3 regions of the Shewanella sp. AC91-MNA-CIBAN-0169 genome follow, and region 2 is predicted to be linked to each of the others. Evidence: predicted binding sites of a transcription regulator. Region 2 holds the regulator's gene; each other region holds the start of a gene.
What was found. Region 2 encodes ArgR, which controls arginine synthesis, uptake and breakdown. Its sites were predicted from a motif close to ANTGAATANNTATTCANT; they were not measured.

Region 1 (2,283 bases), on a different contig from region 2:
ATGTGTTAACGGCCTTGTTACTTCTACAAATCTAACGCAAGAATTTTTGAACGACGCTGATAGTTATACAGCTGTTTTTTCTTATTCGGCAGTTCTTCAACATCAACAATATTAAAGCCATGCTCTAAAAACCAATGGATACTACGGGTCGTTAACGCAAATAGACGTGAATAACCACGCACGCGAGCTTGGCCAATAATGTTATTAAGCAAAATGCTACCACGATCAGCATCGCGATAATCAGGATGAACCACTAAACACGCAAACTCACCCGCATTGTCTTCTTCAAACGGATACAAAGCTGCACAACCAATCACTAAGTTGTCGCGCTCAACCAGCATAAACTGTTCAATTTCCATCTCGAGTTGCTCGCGTGAGCGACGCACCAAAATGCCTTGCTCTTCCAATGGGCGAATAAGGTTTAAGATACCGCCTATGTCGCTAATAGTCGCTCTACGTAAACGTTCGGCGCTTTGGGTAACAATTTGGGTACCAATCCCTTCGCGTGAAAACAACTCTTGCAGTAACGCACCATCTTCTAAATAACTGACTAAGTGGCAACGAGGTACACCTCGGCGGCATGCTTCAATACTGGCTTTTAAGAATGCAACGGTGCCAACTGAAGTATGGTCATCTACAGCCATCGTCTTAAGCATTTCTTCAATATCGTCCGGCATCAGCTCGGCAATCACTTCACCATTTTTACCGATAAGGCCGTTGGTATCACTAAAACCAATAATCTTATCGGCCTTTAACTTAATCGCTACTTGGGTCGCAACTTCTTCAGCGGTCAGGTTAAAGCTTTCACCTGTAACAGAAGCGGCAATTGGCCCCATTAATACAATACCGTTATTGTCTAATTGACGACGTAAGCCTTGCGCATCAATACGGCGCACCTTGCCACTTAAACAAAAATCGACACCGTCATCTACACCTAATGGTTGTGCAATAACAAAATTACCACTCACAAGGTTTATTTGCGCATTTTGCATTGGCGTATTGCCCAAGCTCATCGACAACCTAGCAGTAATATCAAATTGAGTCGCCCCAGCAACCTGCTTGATAATCTTCAGGGTTTCATCATCGGTAATACGAATACCATTGTGATATGCCGGCTCAATTCCAGCCGCCTTTAAACCTGCGTCAATCTGTGGTCTTGCTCCATAAACTAATACCACCTCAATCCCAAGTGAATGCAACAAAGCCACATCATTTAAAATACCGCGGAATTGTGGGTGCGCTAATGCTTCACCACCCAACATAACGACAAAAGTTTTACCTCTATGAGCATTAACATAGGGTGCAGAATGACGAAATCCATCAACTAATTCAGTGGTTCTCACGGGCAAATTCACCTCGGTATAGGTTTGATGTTCATTAATGACGATGACAATAAATGCCACATGACGGTTTGCTGTATCAAAAAAGAATGGTATTGCATTTTAATTCACTTTTAAAGCATTTTATTTCACTTTAAGTAAAACACAGTGTCTCAATTTATTATGAAAAAATCATTACAGCCAAAAAGTTAGCTTGTTTTAGCCGTTAATAATACTTTACGCATTTAATTATGATATTTGCATCACATCTGTATAGCAATATTTCAACATAATGGCGATATGACCATGCGGAAATGGCTCAATAAAATCCAATGACATTAGCCATGCACCTCGTGACATAAACAACTGCTGTATAGACTAAATTCAGAACCTGACTAACGGTGTTTACTCAGCTGATTATTGTTCGATTCAGTATAGACTATTTTCAAACAGGCATAAAAAAAGCCCCAATTAAGGGGCTTTTTTAAGAATCAAAAATCAATTACTTGATTTTAGCTTCTTTGTACATAACGTGCTGACGAATGACTGGATCAAATTTCTTGATTTCCATTTTTTCAGGCATGTTACGCTTGTTCTTTTCAGTAGTGTAGAAGTGACCAGTTTTAGCACTAGATACTAATTTGATCTTCTCACGATTACCTTTAGATTTAGCCATTTTCTATTATACCTTCTCGCCACGGGCACGAAGTTCTTTAACAATCACTTCAATACCTTTCTTGTCGATAATACGGATACCTTTAGTAGATACACGTAATTGCACGAAACGCTTTTCTTCTTCTAACCAAAAACGGTGGTTTTGTAGGTTAGGTAAAAAACGACGACGAGTCGAATTTTTTGCGTGCGAACGGTTGTTACCAACCATTGGCTTCTTGCCAGTTACTTGGCATACTCTTGACATGTCAATCTTCTCCAAAACAAATTTTTAACGCTCGAGCATTAATGT
Region 2 (2,283 bases):
CCTGAATTGGGAGATTGTTTCTTAGCCCATTCTATCACTAGCGCAACGGGCAGCGGAGACATAATTAGTGTTCCCACGCCAATGAGTGAAGCAATGACCAACATCCCACTGACTTGTTGACCGATATCACTTTGCCAATATAAGCCGACACCCACCAACAACATGATTAAACCGACGAAATGTAACACTTTAACTAATTTGATCATTTGCGACTCTTTAATACGTTAAATAATGTTCATTAATCCAAAACATTACAATTATTTACGCTCTTATTCACACTCAAGTAGTAGAATAACGGCAATTTTTTGGTATATGGAAATCTCTTAACATGATAAAGCATATTCTCGGCGCCACTGTTATATTTTTAGGCCTTAGTGCTTGTCAAAGCCACACTCAAATTGTCTCAAATGAACAATTAATTGGTACTTGGCATGTAGAAGTCGTCCTCGACACTCCTACCATTAATAATAGCCCAGCAAATTTAGTTTTTGCTCCAAACGGTGAACTGACAGGTAATAATAGCTGTAATCAATTTTTTGGTCGTTACGCCCAACAAGGTCACTTGCTACAACTTGCACCATCAGGTTCGACTATGAAAGCCTGTATCGATAGTTTAATCACCCAAGAAGCTGAACTGATGCAAGCGATTTCATTGGTAGAACAAGTTGATTTCTCTAAAGGAAAACTCAATCTATTGTCTATAAATGGTGATACGCTATTGGTACTGACAAAACAATCGTTACCCTTATCCTAAAGCCTATGGTTTAAATGAGTCGCCGGATTAGTTATTAGTGTCAGTTTAAAGTTCCATTAGAAAATGAATTTTTATTCAATAAATCTGATTCTTTCTTGACTTAATAAGTCAATCTATTCAAAATGTGCTAGATTTTTGAATAACAACTATAAGATGAATTATCACTATGCCAGCGACAAGAAATCAGGATGAGCTCGTACGCACTTTTAAAGCGATTCTCAAAGAAGAACGTTTTGGAAGCCAAAGCGAGATTGTTAATGCGCTTCAAGCCGAAGGATTCGGTAATATTAATCAATCTAAAGTATCACGTATGCTCAGCAAATTTGGTGCTGTACGCACTCGCAACGCTAAGCAAGAGATGGTGTATTGCCTCCCTGCCGAGCTAGGCGTACCTACTGCTGGTAGCCCAGTTAAAAATTTGGTATTGGATGTCGATCATAACCAAGCCATGATCGTGGTAAGAACTAGCCCTGGTGCTGCGCAATTAATCGCCCGTTTGCTCGATTCAATAGGCAAACCAGAAGGGATATTAGGTACTATTGCCGGTGATGATACTATTTTCATCTGTCCAGCAAGTATTAAAACCATTGATGAGACATTAGAAACGGTTAGATCTTTATTCAACTATAGTGAATAAAAAACCATTTCAATAAAAAAGCAATGCCATGGCATTGCTTTTTTATTACCTAAAACTGGCGTTTACGCATCATCAAATTGAGTTAAAAAATCCAATGATGGCACAAAGAAAGACGATCCAGTCAGCGCTTTAGTAAACAACATCAAATGATCATGATTCCCGTGACCATCACCGTGCACCATACTGCGGAGCATTTGTTCGAAGTGATCCGGTGTACGACATACTGAAATAAACATCAATCCTTGTTGTCTAATCGAACCATATGGCATACTTTGACGTAAAATTTCTAATGCGTTACCGTGTGGATCTTTTAAGTTAACTCGTTTTGTGTGGCTGGTTAATGGCTTATCTTCTGATTCATACTCAATATCATCAACTTTGGTACGACCAAAAATATCTTCTTGTTTTTTAAGCGGTAAACGATGCCACTTACTTAAGTTATGCATGTATTTTTGGACATGAACATAACTACCAGAGACAAATTCTTGATCTTCATCACCGACAAGTGCAACTTGTTGACGATGGCGTCCTTTAGGGTTTTCAGTACCATCAACAAAACCAGTTAAGTCACGACTGTCCATAAAGCGAAAGCCACGTTCCTCATCGACTAACTCGACCAAATCTTCAAACATTTGGTTAATTTCATTGGCGACAAGATGCAAAATATCATAGCGATCACAACGGATATGAATAAACAGATCATATTCCATTGCAGGTGCATCACGGTTACCTTCACTCATGGCCGGAAAAGGTTTTAATAATGCAGGGCGAGATTCTGGATAAAAGGTATCCCAAAAATTAGCCCCAATACCCACAAAGCCATTAAAAGCACTGTCGGCATATTGATCCGTGAGTTCATAAATATACTGCGCTACATTAGCAATAGATGGGC
Region 3 (2,283 bases), on a different contig from region 2:
TTTTGGGGTGTGGCGGATAAGTTTTGCCGCCTCATAGGCATACTCTTCAAGACTTATTAGCGGCATAGGATGATAGCGCCATTGTTTCGCCATAATACTGCCTTCTACAATATGCAAAGGGTGCAGTTTTAGTCCGTCAACGCCAATTCCTAATACGGTTTGTAAACTATTAAAATAATCAGCAGATGTTTCACCCGGCAGCCCTAATATTAGATGGGTACACACCTTAATGCCTTTAGCGCGAGCCTTTTTAACTGTCTGACGATACTCACACAATTGGTGACCACGATTAATCCGTTTTAACGTGTGATTATTGGCCGTTTGTAGGCCAAGTTCCAACCACACCTCAATACCTCTTTGTTGATACTCAACGAGTAAATCAAGTACTTCATCGGGTACACAGTCAGGACGAGTACCTATATGAAGCCCGACAATATCGGCATCTTCAAGTGCTTGATCATACTTTTGCTTTAGCACTTTATACTCGTCGTAAGTACTGGTATAAGCTTGAAAATAAGCGATGTATTTAGCGGTAGGAATAGAATTAATATCCGCAGAGGTAGTACATTTTTTTGCAGATTGGGCGCGTACTTTACCTTCGGTTAACTGCATCGCAATCGGCTGTTCTCTACCTTGTTCGCCACTAAATGAAACAACATTACAAAAAGTACAACCGCCTACCCCTAACGTGCCATCTCGATTGGGACAGGTAAATTGGCCATCAATAGTTAATTTTTTTACTCTTTGGCCATATAAATGTTTGCAATGTGCCCCAAACGTATTAACGTAATCATCTAAACCCACAACTTACTCTCATCATCATTCCAAAGTTCGCCAGTGTAGTCAGACGGTAAACATCTGTCTTGGTGCTAAATCAATAAATGCTCTATCAATTCAAGCGCTCGCTAAAGTTGTGCACAAACTCAAAAAACGTTTAAAACAATTTAAGTAATTTATACATCACCTAAAATGAATATTTAGTCATTTAGAATAATTTTTTACCCAAAGACTGTATTTGAAATAAAATTCACTATTTTTATTTCAAAAATAATTCCCTGTTGTTGTTGCAAAAAGGTAAACAATTGTTTGAATATTTTCTAAAATTCTTTTTATTCAGAACGTTATAGGTGATATATCACAGTTTACGTTAACGTAAGGTTGGTGGCTTATAACGTTTTTTTAGTAATAATATTTCAGTTTGTTGCATTTTTTTGGTTTGACCTTTATTCATTCTCAGTTTAATTTGAATGGTTCGGGTGCATATCTATGGATATTCTTCAAATTTACCCCGAGTCGTATCAAGTAGAGGTTTAGGGGGTTTTTTGTATGAGCTTGTATCATCCCAGTTTTGAGCGTGACAATTGCGGATTTGGTTTGATTGCACAAATGGACGGCGACGCGAGTCACCGCATTGTGCGTACCGCGATTCATGGTCTCGATCGAATGAAGCATCGTGGTGGTATTGCAGCTGACGGACGCACAGGTGATGGCTGTGGTTTATTAATGCAAATGCCTACAGATTTTTTTGAAGCTATTGCGGCAGAAAACGATTGGCATTTAAGCCGAAAGTTTGCCGTAGGTATGCTATTTCTCAGCCAAGATGAGCAACGCGCTGATGAAGCGAAGTTTATCTTAGAAAAAGAACTACAACGAGAAACACTCAGTGTCGCTGGCTGGCGTAAAGTACCGATTAATCCGGATGTCTTGGGGGAGATTGGCCGGGAAAGCTTGCCACAAATTTATCAAGTATTGATCAACGCGCCGGTAGGCTGGCGGGAAAAAGATCTTGAGCGTCGCCTATATATGGCTCGTCGCCGTCTTGAACAACAGATCACCGATGACAAAGACTTTTATGTCGCCAGCCTTTCTGGACAAGTCATTGTCTATAAAGGCTTAATGATGCCAGCAGATCTGCCATCATTTTATACCGACCTAGCAGATATTCGTTTGAAAAGTGCGATTTGCTTATTCCACCAGCGCTTTTCAACTAACACATCGCCAAAGTGGCCATTAGCTCAACCGTTTCGATACCTCGCTCATAACGGCGAAATCAATACCATTACCGGTAACCGCCAATGGGCAAGAGCGCGCGCCTATAAGTTTAATTCGCCTTTACTACCAGATTTACAACAAGCCGCCCCTTTTGTTAACGAAACAGGTTCAGACTCGTCTTCTTTAGACAATATGCTTGAAATGTTGTTATCTGGAGGGATGGATTTATATCGAGCCATGCGCTTGCTTATTCCACCTGCATGGCAATCAAATCCTGAAATGGATGACGAG

Region 1: a site for ArgR is predicted at 1,435-1,452, ahead of argA (amino-acid N-acetyltransferase). Genes of this name have one in related genera too.
Region 3: a site for ArgR is predicted at 1,256-1,273, ahead of gltB (glutamate synthase large subunit). Genes of this name have one in related genera too.

The regions. Positions count from the first base shown of each region.
Region 1 is NZ_JBEOPM010000004.1:216,696-218,978, reverse strand. It holds gene argA (amino-acid N-acetyltransferase) at 24-1,343, opposite strand; gene rpmG (50S ribosomal protein L33) at 1,822-1,995, opposite strand; gene rpmB (50S ribosomal protein L28) at 2,002-2,238, opposite strand.
Region 2 is NZ_JBEOPM010000011.1:38,963-41,245, forward strand. It holds gene AAEY98_RS11085 (hypothetical protein) at 1-206, opposite strand, end outside; gene AAEY98_RS11090 (META domain-containing protein) at 329-754, shown strand; gene argR (transcriptional regulator ArgR) at 921-1,391, shown strand; gene AAEY98_RS11100 (Dyp-type peroxidase) at 1,454-2,283, opposite strand, start outside.
Region 3 is NZ_JBEOPM010000023.1:43,177-45,459, reverse strand. It holds gene mnmL (tRNA modification radical SAM protein MnmL/YtqA) at 1-804, opposite strand, end outside; gene gltB (glutamate synthase large subunit) at 1,327-2,283, shown strand, end outside.